Regions from separate parts of the Kocuria sp. HMSC066H03 genome, predicted to be linked through region 1. Evidence: predicted binding sites of a transcription regulator. Region 1 holds the regulator's gene; each other region holds the start of a gene.
The links. Region 1 encodes HrcA, which represses chaperone genes, less so after heat shock. Its sites were predicted from a motif close to TTNGCACTCGNNNNNNNCGAGTGCNAA; they were not measured.
Positions count from the first base shown of each region.

Region 1 (6,587 bases):
CCGGAGCCCACTCCCACGTGGACGGGGTGCGTTGGTGGAACCTGAAGCACCCGCTGCCCTACACGAACAAGGTGCGCGCGGGGGTCTCACCCGCGGTGGGTCGCGAGACGCTGGACGCCGACACCCAGTACGTGGAGCACGTGATGCTCGGCATCCGGATCAGCGAGGGCATCCCGGTCTCGTCCCTGCGCCCGGAGGGTCGCCGTGCCGTGGCCGGACTGATTGCGGACGGCTGGCTGGACGGCCCCGCGGCCCTCGCGGGCACGGCGGTGCTCACGGATGCGGGCCGCCTGATGGCCGACGCCGTGACGCGGCGGCTGCTCGGCTGGTGACAAGGGCGGCAGGGTCGCCACGCGGCGTCGGGCACTCGTCGTGCCCACCGCAGCCGGGACGTGCCCCGAGTCAGCCGCGGTGGCCGGTGAAGCGGTCGTAGAGGTGCGTGTTGGCGCGGTACTGGTGGGGCTCGCCACGGTTGACCTTGATGCCTGCGCGCACCGACGTCACCGCCAGGAGCACCCAGGTGACGGCCGCGACCACGGAGAACACGCCGCCGACCACGGGGATCAGGGACAGCAGGATGCCGCCCAGCACGATGATGCTGGGGAGCATGGTGTAGTTGGCCGCCTCGCGGGACTCCTGCGCGGTGAACGGCCCGCGGTCCTTGAACACGCGGTGGATCACGTAGCTGGGGATCACACCCACCACGCCGCCGAGGTGGGCCAGGGTGGCCCACTGGCGGTCCTGGTTGACGTCCAGGGGCTGGGCCACCGGGTGCACGGACTCGAACGGCGCGGCGGAGTCCTGGGCGGAGGCAGAGGGCGTGGAGGCAACGTCAGTCACGAGTGGGTGTCCCTTTCAGGGGCGGTAGCCGGACCAGACGGGAGAGCGGGGGTCTGGTTCCCCCGATGATACCGGGGCCGTCTGGGAGCCTGCCACGGTGTGCGTCACACCGCGGGACCCCTGCAGCCGCCCGTGTCCGGGGACGGCTCAGCGCGCGGTGCCCTGGTCCGCGGTCAGGAAGTCGATGAGCTCCTCCACGCGGCCCAGCAGCGCAGGCTCCAGGTCCGCGTACGTGTTCACGCGCGTGAGGATCTGCTGCCACGCGCGGCCCACGTCCTGCGGGGTGCGGTGGGGCAGTCCCAATGCCTTGGCCATGCCGGTCTTCCAGTCCACGCCGCGCGGGATCACGGGCCACGCGGGGATGCCCAGCGCGGAGGGCTTCACGGCCTGCCAGATGTCCACGTAGGGGTGTCCCAGGATCAGCACGTTGTCCGCGGCACCCGGAACCCGCAGTGCCTGCTCGGCGATGCGGGACTCCTTGGAGCCGGCCACCAGATGGTCCACCAGGATCCCCAGGCGTCGCTGCGGGCCGGGGTTGAAGTCGCGGATGGCGGCGGGCAGGTCGTCGATGCCGTGCAGGGGCTCCACCACGATGCCCTCCACCGCGAGGTCGTGCCCCCAGACCTTGGCCACGAGCTCGGCGTCGTGGTAGCCCTCGACCCACACGCGGGACTCCTTGGCCACGGACGCCCTGAGGCCCTCCACCGCCACGGAGCCGGAGCGCGTGATGCGCTTGCCGGTGGGCGCGGTCCGCGGCGCCGGGGGTGTGAGCCGCACGGGTTCGCCGTCCAGCAGAAAGCCCGGCCCCAGCGGAAAGGTCTTGACCCGGCCGTGGCGGTCCTCGAGCCCCACCACGCGCATGCCGCCGATCACCTCCACGCTGACGACGGCGCCCACCCACCCGGTCTCGACGTCCTCCAGCACCATGTCGCGCGCCACCGCGACCTCGCGCGCCCTCGGCCGGGTGCGGGACACCTCGGGGCTGTCCAGGTCCTGGGGACCCCAGCCCCAGCCGGGTGCGTTCACGGGTTCCTCCTCGGTGCCGCGGGCAGATCAGCCGCGAGCGTACCAAAGCGGCCCCGGGACACCTGCGCCCTAGACTGGGGGATTAGCACTGTGACTGGATGAGTGCCAAAATTGGTGCTCGGCCACGACGGGCGCACGGCCCGTTGCTCGACACGCCACGGGAGGTGAGGACCATGGACCATCCGCGCAGGGTGCAGATCCTGCGGGCCATCGTGGAGGACTACGTCCACTCCCGCGAACCCGTGGGCTCCAAGGCGCTCGTGGAGCGCCACCGGCTTCCCGTGTCCTCGGCAACGGTGCGCAACGACATGGCGGCCCTCGAGGACGCCGGACTCATCGTGGCACCGCACACCAGCTCCGGGCGGATCCCCACCGACCAGGGCTACCGCGTGTTCGTGGACCAGATCGCCGCGGTCCAGCCGCTGAGCCCGGCCCAGCGCCGCGCCATCCAGGTGTTCCTGGAGGACGCGCAGGACATCGACGACGTCATGGAGCGCACGGTGCGCCTGCTCGCGCAGCTGACCCACCAGGCGGCGGTGATCCAGTACCCCGTGCGCACGGGCACCACCGTGCGCCACGTCGAGCTCGTGGACGTGGGCGCGGCAGTGCTGGTCATCCTCATCCCCACCTCGGGCCGCGTGGTGCAGCGGGCCGTGGAGCTGCGCACCGCGCTGGACGAGCCCCAGCTGCTGGAGCTGCGTGCCCGCGTGCTCGCCCGGGTACTGGGACAGGCGCTGGATGCCGTGCCGAGCGCCGTCGCCGGACTGGGGGAAACGCTGCCCGCGGAGCTGCGCGAGGCCGGGGACGCCGTCGGGGAGACCCTCTCCCTGCTCGCCTCGGCCACGGACGAGCACCGCCTGGTGATGGCCGGCACGGCCAACCTCGCGAGGTTCAGCGGCGACTTCCCGCAGAGCATCTCCCCGGTGCTGGAGGCCCTGGAGGAACAAGTGACCATGCTGCGGTTGTTGTCCGAGATGCAGCAGGACGAGCGCGGGGTGGCCGTGCGGATCGGCTCCGAGGAGTGCGACGACCCGCTGGCAGAAGCCTCCGTGGTGGCCACCGGCTACGGACCGCGCGCCGCCTCCAAGGTGGGCGTGGTGGGACCCACCCGCATGGACTACCCGACCACCATGGCCTCCGTGCGCGCGGTGGCCCGATACCTCTCCAGGAACCTGGGGGACTGAGCGCCGCGCCGGCGCCGCCCCGACCGAGACCACAGACCCGACGAAAGCAGAAGCGACGACATCGTGAGCGACCACTACGAAACCCTCGGCGTGAGCCGTGACGCCAGCGCCGAAGAGATCAAGCGCGCCTACCGCAAGAAGGCGCGCAAGCTGCACCCGGACGTCAACCCGTCACCGGAGGCCGCGGAGGAGTTCAAGCGCGTCTCGCACGCCAACGACGTCCTCTCGGACCCCGACAAGCGCCGGGTCTACGACGCCACGGGCAACGAGAACGGCACGGACACCGGCTTCGGCGGTGGCTTCCCGGGCTCCGGGTTCGGCTTCTCCGACATCTTCGAGACGTTCTTCCAGGGTGCGGGGGCGGGCGGCCAGCGCGGCCCGCAGTCCCGCACCCGGCAGGGCCAGGACGCACTGATCAACGTACGCATCTCCCTCAAGGACGCCGTGTTCGGGGTGGAGAAGGACATCACCGTGGACACCGCCGTGGTGTGCCCCGCGTGCGAGGGCTCCTGCTGCCAGCCCGGCACCAGCCCCACCACGTGCAGCATGTGCCGCGGCTCGGGGCACATGCAGTACCAGCGCCAGTCCATCCTGGGCATGGTCACCACTCAGGGCCCGTGCTCGCAGTGCAACGGCTTCGGCACCGTGATCGAGAGCCCGTGCCACGAGTGCTACGGCGAGGGCCGGGTGCGTGACCGTCGCCCGCTCACTGTGAAGATCCCCGCCGGCATCCAGTCCGGCAACCGCATCCGCCTGGGCGGCCAGGGCGAGGCCGGCACCGCCGGTGGGCCCAACGGCGACCTCTTCGTGGAGCTCAAGGTGGACCCGGACCCCACGTTCCACCGCGAGGGGGACGACCTCCACGCCCGGCTGCGCATCCCCATGACCGCGGCCGCCCTGGGCACCACCGTGACCCTGGAGACCTTCGACGGCACCCGCAGCGTGGCCGTGGAGCCCGGAACCCAGTCAGGTGCCACCGTGACCCTCGACGGGCTCGGCGTGACGCACCTGCGCGGCAAGGGACGCGGAAACCTGCAAGTCCACTTCGAGGTGGAGACCCCCCGCAACCTCACGGGCGAGCAGCGTGAGCTCGTGCAGCGGCTGGCGCAGCTGCGGGACGAGGAGGCCCACGACGGCACCACGGTCAACGCCACCGGCTCGGGCGGATTCTTCTCCCGGCTGCGCGGGCGGTTCAACGACCAGTGACCAACCCCGTCTTCCACCACCCCGGTGAGGGGCTCTCCCGGGCCCGTCCGGGGGAGCTCCTCGACGTGCACGGGCCCGAGGCGCGCCACGCGGTGACCGTGCGCCGGCTTCGCGCCGGCGAGCTCCTCGACCTCGTGGACGGCCACGGCACCCGCGCCACGTGCACCTTCAGGGACGGTGAGAAGGACCGGATGACCGTGGCCGTGAAGTCAGTCGCGCGTGAACCGCAGCCGCGGCCTCTGCTGAGCCTGGTGCAGGCACTGGCCAAGGGGGACCGGGACCTTCAGGCCGTCGAGTCGGCGACCGAGCTCGGGGTCTCCCGGGTGGTGCCCTGGCAGGCAGAGCGCAGCATCGTACGCCTGCGGGCCGAGCGGGCCGCCAAGACCATGGGCAAGTGGGAGTCGCTGCTGGCCACCGCGGCCAAGCAGTCCCGCAGGGCCACGTGGCCGGAACTGGCACCGTGGGTGGACACGGCCGGGCTGGCAGAGCTGATCCGTTCCGAGCCGGGCACGCTGTGGCTCGTGCTCCACGAGAGCGCGAACGTCCCGTGGTCGTCCCGCGAGGTGGCCGCCTGGGGCGAGCAGGAGCACGTGGCGGTGGTCGTCGGTCCCGAGGGCGGGATCAGCGAGCGGGAGCTCGAAGCACTGTGCGCGGCCGGCGCCCGGCCCGTGCGCCTGGGCGCCACGGTGATGCGCTCCTCCACGGCCGGTCCAGCGGCACTCGCGGCGCTGAGCGCGGTGCTGGGGCTGTGGGACTGAGGAGGACGGTTCCGGACCGTGCTCAGTCCGCGGGGGACACCGTGATCTCGTGGTCGTCCGCGATCGTGTGGCCCTGCTCGTCCGTGCCGCTCACCCGGACGGTGTAGGTCCCCGGATCCAGGTCCACGACGGTGCGCAGCTCCGTTCCTGTGGTGGGATCGGTGCCGGGCGTGGGTCCGTCCACGGTGTCGCCCTTGACGCGCCGCTCGCCCGAGGTGATCTCCCACCGGACGTTGTGCACGGAGGGCAGGATGCGGGCGAAGATCGTGAGCGGGCTGCCGGGATCCGTGCCCGTCTGGGGGTCGATGAGCCAGATGGGCGCCGCGAGCGCGGGGTCCCGCGTGAGCGGGTCGTCCAGGGTCACCGCGCCGAAGGCTCGGTACCCCGTGCGCCCGTCCACGAGGATGCGGACCTCCTTGGCGGTGGAGGAGTCCAGCAGGCCCGCGGTGACCGCGGCGGCGGAGACGGTGTAGACCATCTGCTGCAGCGCCATCCGGGCGTCCTGCTCGGAGAGCTGCGCGGTGAACGCCGCAGCCGGCAGGTCCACCGTGACGGTGCCGTCCGGGGTGACGCTGGTTCCCACGGTGTCGACCGCGGACCACAGTGTGCGGTAGTCGGGGTCGGAGGGCGCGGCCGCGGTGACGGTGAGGGCCGCGCGTGCCACGGGATCTGCGATGTCGCTCGTCACGGGGGTGCGGAACTCCCGGAGGAGGTAGTCCGACTCCTCGCCGGTGCCCACCCAGTACACGGGGGCCTGCTCCGTGGCCACACCGTCCACGGAGTCGTTGGTGCTGCCGGGCGCGGCGCCGATGCCCGGCGCGGCCGCGGACTTGTTGTCCGGGCGGTCTGCCGCATTGCCGCACGAGGAGACGCCGACGGCGAGCACGCCCGCCACCGCGAGCGCGGTGACGCGGTGCAGGATGCGGGTCGTCATGGGTTCCTCTCCGTCGCCTGGGTGCCTGTCGCAGTGGTCGTGACGGGCGGTACGACGCCGCGGGTGGCGTCGTGGACCGAGGAGACGGTGGCTGCCGTCCCCGGCCCGGCGGTGGTCGTGGTGGCGGGCGTCCCGCCGACGACACAACCTACCGGGGGAGAAACGTGCGGTGCCACCGTTGCGCGCGTGCGCACGGGACCGTTACCGGATTGCAACCCGCGGCCCCGGCCGGGCTGTGAGCGGATAGGCTGGGGGCGATGACCGAAGCACTCGAGGGCAACAACACCCTGACCACCGCATCCCGTCCCAGCCGTGAGACCACCCGTGTGAGCGTCCACATGCCGGACCGGGACACCGCCGTCCGCTGCCTGGGCCAGGCGGACACCACTCTGCGCCTGCTGGAGCAGCAGTTCCCGGCCGTGCGGATGACCGTGCGGGACCTGGACGTGGTGCTCGAGGGGCCCGTGACGGACACCCGCCTGGCGGCGTCGCTGCTCGAGGAGCTGCTGGCCATGGCGCTGCGCGGCACGGAGATCACCGAGCGCACCGTGATGCGCGTGGCCCGCATGATGCGTGACGCGCAGGACCTGCGGCCCTCGAGCGCGCTGTCCACGAGCATCCTGTCCACGCGCGGGCGCA
Region 1 is NZ_KV807509.1:154,978-161,564, forward strand. It holds gene hemW (radical SAM family heme chaperone HemW) at 1-332, shown strand, start outside; gene HMPREF2833_RS09555 (DUF4870 domain-containing protein) at 403-840, opposite strand; gene HMPREF2833_RS09560 (DUF3097 domain-containing protein) at 988-1,866, opposite strand; gene hrcA (heat-inducible transcriptional repressor HrcA) at 2,040-3,050, shown strand; gene dnaJ (molecular chaperone DnaJ) at 3,114-4,256, shown strand; gene HMPREF2833_RS09575 (16S rRNA (uracil(1498)-N(3))-methyltransferase) at 4,253-5,014, shown strand; gene HMPREF2833_RS09580 (GerMN domain-containing protein) at 5,037-5,948, opposite strand; gene HMPREF2833_RS09585 (PhoH family protein) at 6,206-6,587, shown strand, end outside.

Region 2 (6,587 bases), on a different contig from region 1:
CCGTGATGCGCGTGGTGCGCTCGTGGACGGACAACTACTCGGGCCTGGCGGACACCCACCAGCTCGTGATCCGCATCATCGAGGGCGAGATGCCGCTGCGCAGGGCGGAGCGGGAGCTCGCGGAGATCAATGCGCGCCCCAAGCCCTACGCCCGCTGGATGGTCACGGCCGCGACCGTGCTGGTGGCCGGAACCCTGGCGCTGGCCCTTGGGGCGTCCTGGGTGGGGGCGTCGGTGGCCGTGGCCTCGGCCGCCGTGGTGCAGATGGTCACCGCCAAGCTCAGCGCGTGGCGGATCCCTGAGTTCTTCACACTCGCCGCCAACGCCTTCGTGGTCACGCTCGTGGCCATCGTGGTCTCCGCCCTCGGTGTGCCGCTGTCGCCGCCCACGGTGATCGCGGGCGGTCTGATCATGCTGCTGCCCACCACGCGCATGGTCTCCACCATGCAGGACGCCATCAACGGCTTCCCGGTGACCGCGGCGGGGCGGCTGCTCTCCACAGCCATGGCCTTTCTCGGCATCGTCGCGGGCATTGCCCTGGGGGTGTCCCTGACCGTGAACGTGCTCGGGGTGCCTCCCATCGACATCTCCCAGTCGAGCTTCACCCCCACGGGCAAGCTGACGAACATCGCGTTCATGCTCGTCTCCACCGCCCTGATCGCGGTGTCCATGCAGGTCAAACCGCGGCACATCCCCCCGGCCGTGGCCGCGGCCCTCGCGGGGCTGCTGCTGTACCACGGCGTGGGACTCGTGGACGCCGGCAGCCGGATCGCCACGGGCGTGGGGGCGGTGGCCAGCGGGTGCGTGGCCGCCCTGCTGGCCGCCCGCTCCAAGATTCCCCAGGCCGTGCTCGCGATCCCGGCCATGACGTTCCTGCTGCCGGGGCTCACCCTGTTCCGCGGGATGTACGCCATGACGGTGCAGACCGAGGCGCCGGGCCAGGGCATCAACGAGCTGGTCAACGCCATGGCCTCGATCGTGCTGCTGGCCGCCGGCGTGGTGCTGGCCAAGTACCTCATGCGCCCGTTCATCGAGCAGATGCAGCACCTCTCGCAGCGGCGCAACCGCCGCCGCTGACGCTGCGTGCGGACCTCATAGGATCTTGCCCACGGGCAGCTTCTTCTCCGCCTGGAACACGTCCTCGGTGCGCCCCCGCGCCCAGTAGCCGGACAGCGACACCTGTGAGCGGTCGAGTCCCCGGACGTCGAACAGCTCCCGACGGGCGGCCTTCATGGCCTCGCGCTCGCCGTGCACGAACGCCTGCACGCCCGTGAGGTCCTCGGACCACGCGGCCTCCGACAGGCCGACGACGAGCGCCCGCTCACCCGGGCGCTCGTCCGCCCGGTGCACCCACCGCACCCGCACGCCCTCGGGAACGGCCGTGTCCGAGAGGTCGAGCTCGTGGGAGGCGTCCTGGACCTCGAGGACCGCCTCACCGCGCGCGGTGCCCGGCAGGGCCTCGAGGTTCGCGAGCACCGAGGGAACGGCGGCGTCGTCCCCCGCGAAGATGCTCCACGAGGCGGCGGGGTCCGGAACCCACTTCCCGCCGGGGCCCAGGGCCACGATCCGGTCACCGGGCCGGGCGGAGGCGGCCCACGGGCCGGCGTGGCCCTCGCCGCCGTGCAGGGCCACGTCGATCCACAGTGTGGCCGTGGACAGGTCCACCCGGCGCAGGGTCATGTGGCGGGACACCGGCTGCTCGTGGGGTGGCGCGCTCTCCCGGACCGCCCAGTAGTCCGGCAGCTCACCGGGAGCGGTGGCCGCGAGCGTCTGCGGGGAGAAGAAGAGCAGCTTGACGTACTTCTCGGGCGGTGCGACGTCCCGGAAGTCCTCGGGGTTGTCGATGCGGCACACCACACGCGCCATGGCGGGCGCGAGACGGATGCGCTCGAGCACGCTGAGGTTGATCTGGGGCTTGCGGTCCGCGGGCGCTGGAATCCGTGGCATGGCCCCAGCGTAGGGGACCTAACCCGGCAGCTCCCACGAGACGGGCTCCGCCCCCTGCTCCCGCAACAGGTCGTTGACGCGCGAGAAGGGGCGGGAGCCGAAGAACCCTCGGGACGCGGACAGCGGTGAGGGGTGCGCCGACTCCACCGTGGGTGCCCCGCCCAGCCAGTCCTTGGTGGTGCGGGCGTCCCGGCCCCACAGGACGGCAACGAGGGGCTGCTCGCGCGCGCCCAGCGCACGGACGGCGCACTCGGTGACCGCCTCCCAGCCCTTGCCCCGGTGCGACGCCGCCGAGCCCGCCTGCACCGTGAGCACCCTGTTGAGCAGCATGACTCCCTGACCCGCCCACGAGGAGAGGTCCCCGTGAGGGGGCGCCTCGATGCCCAGGTCGGACTTCAGCTCCTTGTAGATGTTCTGCAGGGACCGGGGGACCGGGCGGACATCCGGCGCCACCGAGAACGAGAGCCCCATCGCGTGGCCGGGCGTGGGGTAGGGGTCCTGGCCCACGATCAGCACCTTCACCGCGGACAGCGGCTCCCGGAACGCGCGGAAGATGTTCTCCCCGGCCGGCAGGGTGTGCCGCCCCGCGGCGTGCTCGGCCCGCAGGAACTCGCCCATCTCCCGGATCCGGGGCTCCACGGGCTGGAGTGCGGCGGCCCACTCCGGGTGCATGATCTCGGACAGCGGGCGCGGGGTGCTCACGAGTGGCCTCCTGGTGCGGTGCGGTACGCGCGGCGCAGTCCCCGCGCGCTAGGGTTGACGCCATGTCTACCACGGGGGAGGAGCTCGACGAGCTGGACCGGGCCGTCCTGGAGCTCGAGTCCGAGCACTGGAAGTACCGCGGCGCCAAGGAGTCCGCGATCCGCTCGCGGTTGGGACTGAGCCCGGTGAACTACTACCAGCGTCTGAACGCCCTGATCTCCTCCGAGGCCGCCGCGCGCCACGCGCCGATGCTCATCTCCAGGCTGCGCCGGGCGCGCTCGCGCTGACCGCTCGTGGACACCGGGCGCGTGTTCCCGGGCGCGTGTTCCCGGACGCGGGCAGACCTCCGAGCGGGCACCCGGCCGGCCGTGCGATAGTGGCCACTGACAGCGTTGCGCCCGGAGCACCGCACGGTGCGCGAGCCGGGCCCAGGAGAGCGAGACCATGAGCGAACACCCCCGCGACGAGTTCGACGACGTTCCCGAGGACGGCGCCCGCCAGGGCGCGCACCGCGGCCACAACCCCCGCGCCCGCGAGGGCTCCACGCGACAGTTCCGCACGGTCCTCGTCTCGGGTGTGCTCGCCCTCGTGCTCGGCGCCGTGTGCTTCGTCAACGCGCCACGCACCGCTCAGGAGGCGCAGTCCCTCGGGAGCGCTGCGGTGTCCCCGGCCGCCGTGACCACCGCTTCGCCCGTGCTCGCCGACGCCGCCGCGGCGGGCCCGCGCGCACCGGCCCCGGGCGGCGTCGAGCGCGTCTGAGCCGTCCGGCGTTCAGCCGGGAATGAAACCTGAGCCCACCACGCGCAGGGCGTTTGCGGTTCCGCGCGCGGCAGTGCCACTATGGGATTAGCACTCAGTCGGGTGGACTGCTAACCGGGTCCGGTGGCAGCGCCCCGGCGCACGAGTGGACACCACATCACGGTGAGGTGGTCGCGGCGCGGTGAGGACCGCGGTGCGAGCGCCGTCCGTCGCGGGCATCGTGACCAGTCTCGTTTGTCGACCGTCCAGGAGGGACGAATCACATGGCAAAGATGATCGCATTCGACGAAGAAGCACGCCGCGGCCTCGAGAAGGGTCTCAACACCCTCGCGGACGCCGTCAAGGTCACGCTCGGCCCCCGCGGCCGCAACGTGGTCCTGGAGAAGTCCTGGGGCGCCCCCACCATCACCAACGACGGTGTCTCCATCGCCAAGGAGATCGAGCTCGAGGAGCCGTACGAGAAGATCGGCGCCGAGCTCGTCAAGGAGGTCGCCAAGAAGACCGACGACGTCGCCGGTGACGGCACCACCACGGCCACCGTGCTGGCCCAGGCCCTCGTGAAGGAAGGCCTGCGCAACGTGGCCGCCGGTGCGGACCCGCTGTCCCTCAAGCGCGGCATCGAGAAGGCCGTTGCCTCCGTGACCGAGCAGCTGCTGTCCTCCGCCAAGGAGATCGAGACCGAGGAGGAGATCGCCGCCACCGCGTCCATCTCCGCCGCTGACCCCGAGATCGGCAAGCTGATCGCCGAGGCCATGGAGAAGGTCGGCAAGGAAGGCGTCATCACCGTCGAGGAGTCCAACACCTTCGGGCTGGACCTCGAGCTGACCGAGGGCATGCGCTTCGACAAGGGCTACCTCTCCGGCTACTTCGTCACGGACGCGGACCGCCAGGAGGCCGTCCTGGAGGATCCCTACATCCTCATCGTGAACTCCAAGATCTCCGCCGTGAAGGACCTGGTTCCCGTGCTGGAGAAGGTCATGCAGGCCGGCAAGCCGCTGCTGATCATCGCCGAGGACGTGGACGGCGAGGCCCTGGCCATGCTGGTGCTGAACAAGATGCGCGGCGCCGTGAAGTCCGTGGCCGTCAAGGCTCCCGGCTTCGGCGACCGCCGCAAGGCGCAGCTCGCGGACATCGCGATCCTCACCGGCGGCCAGGTCATCACCGAAGAGGTTGGGCTGTCGCTGGAGTCCGCCACGATCGACCTGCTGGGCCAGGCCCGCAAGGTCGTCGTCACCAAGGACGAGACCACCATCGTGGACGGCGCCGGCACCCAGGAGGAGATCGAGGGCCGCGTGGCGCAGATCCGCGCGGAGATCAACAACTCCGACTCCGACTACGACCGCGAGAAGCTGCAGGAGCGCCTGGCCAAGCTGGCCGGCGGCGTGGCAGTCCTCAAGGCCGGTGCGGCCACCGAGGTGGAGCTCAAGGAGCGCAAGCACCGCATCGAGGACGCCGTGCGCAACGCCAAGGCGGCCGTGGAGGAGGGCATCGTCGCCGGCGGTGGCGTGGCCCTCATCCAGGCCGGTGCCAAGGTGTTCGACTCCCTGAACCTCTCGGGTGACGAGGCCACGGGTGCGAACATCGTCAAGGTCGCCATCGACGCCCCGCTCAAGCAGATCGCCCTCAACGCCGGCATGGAGCCCGGCGTGGTGGTCGACAAGGTGCGCGGGCTCGAGACCGGCTGGGGCCTCAACGCCGCCACCGGCGAGTACGAGGACCTCATGGCCGCGGGCATCAACGACCCCGTCAAGGTGACCCGTTCCGCTCTGCAGAACGCGGCGTCCATCGCCGGGCTGTTCCTCACCACGGAGGCCGTGGTGGCGGACAAGCCGGAGCCCGAGGCCGCCGGTGCGGGCGCGGGTGCCGATCCCATGGGCGGCATGGGCGGCATGATGTGATTCCACTCCACCGAGTGGACTCCCACCCGTTCTGCGGGTGAGACCCGTGAAGGACCCCGGACGCGCACGTCGTGTCCGGGGTCCTTCCATGTCCGGGCGGGGCGGGAAGGCGCCGTGGCGTTCCGCGTGTCGGGACGCTTTGGGAGGATGGGCGCATGACGATCATTGCTTCCGCGGACGGTTCAGCGCTCGGCAACCCGGGGCCGGCCGGCTGGGCCTGGTACATCGACCCCACGTCGTGGCGTGCGGGCGGCTGGGCGCACGGCACCAACAACATGGGCGAGCTCACCGCCGTGCTGGACCTGCTCGAGTGCACGCGCCACCGGCGGGACGAACCGCTCACGGTCTACTGCGACAGCCAGTACGTGATCAACTCGATCACCAAGTGGATGCCGGGCTGGAAGAAGAAGGGCTGGAAGAAGCGGGACGGCAAGCCCGTGCTGAACGTGGACATCATGAAGGCCCTGGACCGGGAACTGTCCGGCCGCTCGGTCACTTTCGAGTGGGTCAAGGGCCACGCCGGTCACGAGCTCAACGAGGCCGCTGACGTGCGTGCCCGGGCGATGGCCACGGCGTACCAGGTGCGCACCGCCCCCGAGGACATGCCGGTGGGTCCGGGCTTCCGGGACGAGGACGTCACCCCCGTCTCCCGTCACGCGTCCGGGGCAGAGCCCTCCGCCACCGACGCCGCCGCACCCGCGTCCAGCGCTGCGACGGCCCCGCCCTCCGCCGAGGGTGGTACGTCCCGCCCCGCGGCCACGGGGCACGCTGCCGCCGGTGGCGGCGCACGTGCCGGACGACCGTCTGCGGCACCGGGGGACGGCATGGTCAGCCAGCCGGATCTCTTCTCCGAGCTGGAGGCCGTGCCGCCGCCGAGCGGGACCCAGGAGTCCGCCGGGGATGGACCCGACGGGTGGTCGGAGCAGTACGTGGTGGATGCCGTGCAACGGGAGCGGGCGGCGGTGTGCACCCCGCCCGGGGCGGCGCACGAGACCGCCGGGGCCTCACCCCGTGCGGCGGCGTCACCCCACGCTGCGGAGCAGGCCACCGCACCGCTGCACCCCGACCTGCAGTGCATCGACGCGGGCGGTGCCGTGGTGACGGTGGCGCAGTTCCCGTTGCGGGCCGTGGCGGAGGGCACCCCTGGTGAGGTGCGGGTGACCGCCCTCGCTGCGGATGCCTACCACGTGAGCTACCGGCTCGAGGAGCCCTCGCACGTGACCCGTCGCAGCTCCGTGTGGGTGCGCGAGGACCAGCACAACGACATGGGCCCCTGGCTGCT
Region 2 is NZ_KV807503.1:25,705-32,291, forward strand. It holds gene HMPREF2833_RS00110 (threonine/serine exporter family protein) at 1-1,076, shown strand, start outside; gene HMPREF2833_RS00115 (siderophore-interacting protein) at 1,092-1,946, opposite strand; gene HMPREF2833_RS00120 (uracil-DNA glycosylase) at 1,965-2,648, opposite strand; gene HMPREF2833_RS00125 (DUF3263 domain-containing protein) at 2,711-2,935, shown strand; gene HMPREF2833_RS00130 (hypothetical protein) at 3,093-3,407, shown strand; gene groL (chaperonin GroEL) at 3,671-5,305, shown strand; gene HMPREF2833_RS00140 (RNase H family protein) at 5,461-6,587, shown strand, end outside.
Region 2: groL (chaperonin GroEL) is a predicted target of HrcA. The motif match lies at 3,495-3,521, and genes of this name have one in related genera.

Region 3 (6,587 bases), on a different contig from region 1:
GGGTCGTAGCCCAGGCGGGGGTTGTCCCGGAACCCCACCACCGTGGCGCCGTCCGCGGTGAGGTCCCGGACGATCGGCTCCAGTCCGGCCACGGTGTGCTCGGCCGCCCCGTCCATGAGTTCGGCCCGCGTGGAGGTGGTCAGAACGGCATCGGGCTGCAGCTGGTCGAGGTATTCCAGGACCGCCTCGTTGCCCTTCCGGCACTCCGGTGTCTGGCCCTCCACGCCGAGTCCGCACCCGGGCTGCAGCACGGAGACCAGCTGCCAGTCCTCCTCCTCGGCCACCGGGATCACGGCGCCCATGTACTGCTCCATGTGGGAGTTGCCCACCACGGCGACCACCTTGGTGGGATTCTCCACCGGCTCGGTCTGGCGGCAGAAGTCCTGCGCCACCGGGTTCTGGGAGGTGAACTCGCCGCTGCACCGCTCGGGCAGCCCCACCCACTGGTCCGTCATGGAGGTGGGCAGCGCCGGAGCGTCGGGGTCCCCCTCGAACTCGAAACCGGGCTCCAGCACCCGGGCGCCGGGGTTGTTGAGCTCCGCCTGCGCCTCGAGCTTCGTCTCCCGTCGTTCCTCCACGGCTGCCCAGGAACCCGCCACGGCCAGCACCAGGCTCATGCACACCGCGATCACCAGCCCCAGCCGCCAGTTCTTCGCCTCCGGCCACGCCCAGTTCTTCAGGGGCGTCTCCACCAGACGGGTCAGCAGCAGCGCCAGGAGCACCGAGACCACCACGATCGCCACGCCGGAGCGCGGCCCCGCCACGGGGCGGTCACGGACCACCAGGTAGGTGATCAGCAGGGGCCAGTGCACCAGGTAGAGGGCGTAGGCCGAGTCACCCATCCGCACCACCGGACCCCACGAGAGGAAACGGTCGAAACCCCACCGCGAACCCGATTGCCCGGCCACGATGATCGCCGCGGCAGAGACCAGGGGCCACAGTGCGATCCACCCCGGGAACGCGCCCTGCACGTCCACGAGGATGCCCACGGACACCATGCTCACGAAACCAGCCCATCCCAGAAGCACCCGCAGCCCACGGCTCGGCCGCAGGTACGGAATGGCCAGAGCCACCAGGGACCCCAGCGCGAACTCCCACAGCCGGGCGCGGGTGTCGAAGTACGCGAACGCCTGCTGGGTGTGCGTGGTGATCACCGAGAACGCCAGCGAGACCGCGAAGACCGCCCCGAAGCACACCGCGAGCACGGGCACGCTGCTGCGACCCGTGCGCCGCTTGACCAGCCACGCGAGTGCGAAGATCAACGGCCAGACCAGGAACACCTGACCCTGCACCGACAGCGACCAGAAGTGCTGGAACGGGGACGCGCTGGAGTGGTCCGCCGCGTAGTAGTCCACGGCGTTGAACGCCAGCGACCAGTTCTCCACGTACAGGATCGACGCCACACCCTGGGAGCGGAAAGCGGCTGCGTCCTGCGCCGGGTAGAACAGCCACAGCAGCACGAAGGTGCCCAGGACCACCAGCGTGGCCAGGGGCAGCAGACGTTTGAACGTGTGCAGCCAGTACCGCCCCAGTGCGAGCGGACGCCCGCCCTCGATCTTGCGCACGAAGGACGAGGTCATGAAGAAGGCGGAGATGAACAGGAAGATGTCCACACCACCGGAGACCCGGCCCATGAACACGTGGTAGACCACCACGAGCAGCACGGCCACAGCGCGCAGACCCTGCACCTCGGGGCGGAACCCCGAGTACCGGGACACCCGGTCGGAGGGTCTCGATCCCCCGGCTCCGCCGCTCCCCGCACCCCAGGGAGGGGTCTTCGCGGAGTCGGGAGACGGGACCGTGGGGAAGTGCATCGCATCAGGTTAGGCCGGGGGCGCAGGCAGGTCCAACCACGGCTCCGCTCGCGCAGACCCCCAGTGGGCCGCGTGCTGGTCTGCGCACAGCACGACGGCGGCCCCCTCCCGCAGGAGGGGGCCGCCGTGCCGATCAACCGCTCACCCCGTGGCGCGTGCCGCAGAGGGCGGGGCGCTCACTGGAGCGACGAGGGGTGATCAGTCCTCGTCCTGGTCCTTCTTCTCAGCCACCAGGGTCTCGGTGGTGAGCACGAGGGCCGCGATGGAGGCCGCGTTCTGCAGAGCGGAACGGGTGACCTTCACGGGGTCGATGATGCCCGCCGAGAGCAGGTTCTCGTACTCGCCGGTCAGCGCGTTGTACCCGTTGCCGGGCTCCATCTCGGCCACGCGGGAGGCCACCACGTTGCCGTCCTGGCCCGCGTTCTCCGCGATCCAGCGCAGGGGCTGCGTGAGGGCGCGGCGCACGATGTTCACGGCCGTGGCGGCGTCGCCGTCCAGGCCGAGGTCCGTGCCGTCCAGGGACTTCGAGGCGTGGACCAGGGCGGAGCCGCCGCCGGCCACGATGCCCTCCTCGAGCGCGGCACGCGTGGAGGACACGGCGTCCTCGATGCGGTGCTTGCGCTCCTTCTGCTCCACCTCGGTGGCGGCGCCGACCTTGATCACGGAGATGCCGCCGGCGAGACGCGCGAGGCGCTCCTGGAGCTTCTCGCGGTCCCACTCGGAGTCGGTGCGCGCGATCTCGGAGCGGATCTCCGCCACGCGCTCGGCCACGGCGTCGGAGGAGCCCGCGCCGTCCACCAGGGTGGTCTGGTTCTTGGTCACCGTGATGCGGCGGGCGCGGCCCAGCTGGGAGAGCTCCACGCCCTCCAGGGAAATGCCGAGCTCCGGGGTGATCACGGTGGCGTCCGTGAGCACCGCGAGGTCCTGCATGATCGCCTTACGGCGGTCTCCGAACCCGGGCGCCTTGAGGGCCACGACGTCCAGCGTGCCGCGCAGCTTGTTGACCACCAGGGTGGACAGGGCCTCGCCCTCGACGTCCTCCGCGATGATGGTCAGCGGCTTCTTGGCCTGCAGCACCTTCTCCAGCACCGGCATGAGGTCCTGGATCGAGGAGATCTTGCCCTGGAACAGCAGCACGTAGGTGTCGTCCAGGACGGCCTCCTGGCGCTCCTGGTCGGTGATGAAGGACGGGGACAGGTAACCCTTGTCGAACTGCATGCCCTCGGTGACGTCCAGCTCCACCTCGGTGGAGGAGCCGTCCTCGATGGTGATCACACCGTCCGTGCCCACGGTCTCGAAGGCGCGGGCGATCAGCTCGCCGATCTCCTCGGACTGGGCGGAGATCGCGGCCACGTGGGCCACGTCCTTGCCCTCCACGGGGCGGGCGTTGTCCAGCAGACGCTGGGACACGGTGGCCACGGCGGCCTCGACCCCGCGCTTGATGTCGCTGGGGGCGGCGCCCGCGGCAACGTTGCGCAGGCCCTCCTTCACGATCGCCTGCGCGAGCACGGTGGCGGTGGTGGTGCCGTCGCCGGCGACATCGTTGGTCTTGGTGGCCACTTCCTTGGCGAGCTGGGCGCCGAGGTTCTCGTACGGGTCCTCGAGCTCCACCTCACGGGCGATGGTCACGCCGTCGTTGGTGATGGTGGGTGCGCCCCACTTCTTGTCCAGGACCACGTTGCGGCCGCGGGGGCCGAGGGTGACCTTGACGGTGTCGGCCAGGCGGTTCACGCCGGCTTCGAGCGCTTTGCGAGCGGTGTCGTCGAACACCAACTGCTTGGGCATGTGAGTTGCTCCTTAGGGAACCGGGAAGACTGCGGAGACGACGCACGCGGTGCCCGCGGCCCGTTCCCGGGCGGGCGGGCACCGCGTACGAAAGGCTGTGGAGAAGTTACTTCTCGATGACGGCCAGCACGTCGCGCGCCGGGAGCACCAGGTACTCCTCGCCGTTGTACTTGACCTCGGTCCCGCCGTACTTGGAGAAGATGACCAGGTCACCCTCGTTGACGTCCACGGGGATGCGGTTGCCCTTGTCATCCACGCGACCCGGGCCCACGGCCAGGACGGTGCCCTCCTGGGGCTTCTCCTTGGCGGTGTCCGGGATGACCAGACCGGAGGCGGTGGTCTGTTCAGCGGCCAGCGGCTGAACCACGATGCGATCCTCGAGGGGCTTGATGGAGACCGACACGATTTCTCCCTTTCTTCTAGGCGTGTGAGACGGTGTGCGTCCGCCGCGTGCCATGGGGTCCCATGACGGCGAGCGCCACAGGCCAGTTGGCGTGCCAACCGTCGTCGCGGTGCCGATTGAGCGCCTGGCCTTTAGCACCCTCCATGGGAGAGTGCTAATAGCACTGTAGGGACGCGGGCCGCGCCCGGTCAAGACGCGCCCGCGCCACTCCCCTGTGGGCTGAACAGGCCCGGCCGACGCCGCTCGGGAGCCCTCCTGCCGGGCGTCACAGCCGCGGCGCCCGCTCCGCCTCCGGGGCGTGATGTGATGGTCGGGTGACTGCACCCACCGCTCCGGACGACGCCGAGGCCCGCGGCCTGGCCCGCCTCCTCACTCCCGAGGGCCGCCACCTGCTCGACGCCCTCCCCCCGTACGACGCCTCGGCCTCGCTCGCGCTGAACAAGTCCCTGCGCGACCAGGGCCACGACCCCGAGCTCGTGGCCGCGGCCCTCACCCAGTCCCGACTGAGGGAGAAGGCCCGGACGAAGTTCGGGGACTTCGCGCGGCAGCTGGTCTTCACGCGCGACGGCGTGGAGCAGGCCACCCGGTGGTCCGTGGCCGCCCTGCACGCCCAGCGCTTCGCCCAGGCGGGCGCGGAGCACGTGGTGGACCTCGGCTGCGGCATCGGCGCAGACTCGCTGGCGCTTGCGGCCCTGGACCGTACGGTCACCGCGGTCGAGCGGGATCCCCTCACTGCGGCGGCGGCCACCGTGAACCTCACGGGCTGGCCGCGGGCCCGCGTGCTGTGCTCGGACGCGCAGGAACTGGATCTCTCCGCGCTGGAGAACGGCCCCGTCCACGGGGTGTGGCTGGATCCGGCTCGCCGCGTCACGGGCGGTGGCCGCACCCGCAGGATCTTCGACCCCGAGGCATTCTCCCCTCCGCTGTCCTTCGTCACGTCGCTCGCGGAGGCCGGACTCGCCGTGGGCGCGAAGATCGGACCCGGGATCCCCCACGAGCACGTGCCCGAGGGCGCGGAGGCCCAGTGGATCTCCGACCGCGGGGACGTGGTGGAGGCCGTCCTGTGGTTCGGGGCGGTGCGCCGCCCGGACGTGGTGCGCTCCGCGCTCGTGCTGGGCGGGGGCGCGGAACCCGGCTCCGCGGCGTCGTCGGCGGCGGAACTGACCTCCGGCTCCTGGGACTCCCCGGCCCCCGAGGGCCCCCTGCTGGGCCCCGTGGGCCGCTACCTCTACGAGCCCGACGGCGCCGTGATCCGCGCGGGGCTCGTCACCGACCTCGCGCGGCGCCTCGAGGCGCACCTGGTGCACCCGGACATCGCGTACCTCTCCTCGGAGACCCTGGTGGAGACTCCGCTGGCCCGCGCGTACGAGGTGCGCGAGGTGCTGCCGCACACGGTCAAGGTGCTGCGCCGGTGGGTGCGGGAGCACGACGTGGGCACCCTGGACGTGAAGAAGCGCGGCACGGACGTGACCCCTGAGCAGCTGCGGAAGCAGCTCGCGCCGCGCGGCACGCAGCGCGCCACCCTGGTGATGACACGCGTGGCCGAGCCCGGCGGGGAACGTCGTGTGGTGCTGGCCGTTAACCCCCTACACTGAGAGCCCCTGCGTTCGGACCGCGAGCCGCGGCCACGCTCCAGGACGCAGCAGCCGCTCCCGGCGAACCCATGAGAGGACCACGCCGTGCACATTGACTTCGAGATCTCCGACAACTCCACCCTGGGTGTCGAGTGGGAGGTCGCCCTGGTGGACCGGGACTCCGGAGAGCTCGCGCAGCGGGCGCAGGAGGTCCTCGAGGCCGTGGTGTCCGAGTACCCGGAGCTCGGCGAGGAGGGGGACCACCCCCAGGTCACGGGCGAGTTCCTGCAGAACACCGTGGAGATGGTCACGGGCGTGTGCCAGAACGTCCCCGAGGCCCTCGAGCACCTCTCGCAGACCCAGGACCGGATCCGGGAGGTCACGGACCCGCGCGGGCTCGAGATCTTCGCGGCGGGAACCCACCCGTTCTCGGACTGGGCGGACCAGCCGGTGGTGGACGCGGAGCGCTACTACAAGGTGCTGGACCGCGCGCAGTACTGGGGCCGTCAGATGGTGATCTTCGGGCTGCACGTGCACGTGGGGGTCGACCACCGGGACAAGGCGCTGCCCGTGCTGGACGGGCTCATGAACTACTACCCGCACCTGCTGGCGCTGTCCGCCAACTCGCCGTACTGGTGCGGCCACGACACCGGCTACGCCTCGCAGCGCGCGCAGCTGTTCCAGCAGCTCTCCACGGCCGGGCTGCCCTTCCACTTCGACTCGTGGGACGAGTACGAGGCCTACGTGGCGGACCTGATCGCCACGGACGTGATCGAGGAGACCTCCGAGAACCGCTGGGACATCCGCCCCGTCCCACGCTTCGGCACGGTGGAGATGCGCGTGTGCGACGGTCCCTCCAACCTGCGTGAGGTGGGTGCGCTGACGGCCCTGACCCAGTGCCTCGTGGAGTCCTTCTCCCGCACGCTGGACGAGGGCGGCAGCATCCCCGTGATGCCCCCGTGGCACCACCAGGAGAACAAGTGGCGTGCCGCCCGCTACGGTCTGGACGCC
Region 3 is NZ_KV807506.1:249,343-255,929, forward strand. It holds gene HMPREF2833_RS04550 (acyltransferase family protein) at 1-1,814, opposite strand, end outside; gene groL (chaperonin GroEL) at 2,013-3,599, opposite strand; gene groES (co-chaperone GroES) at 3,706-4,002, opposite strand; gene HMPREF2833_RS04565 (class I SAM-dependent methyltransferase) at 4,317-5,597, shown strand; gene HMPREF2833_RS04570 (glutamate--cysteine ligase) at 5,682-6,587, shown strand, end outside.
Region 3: groES (co-chaperone GroES) is a predicted target of HrcA. The motif match lies at 4,134-4,160, and genes of this name have one in related genera.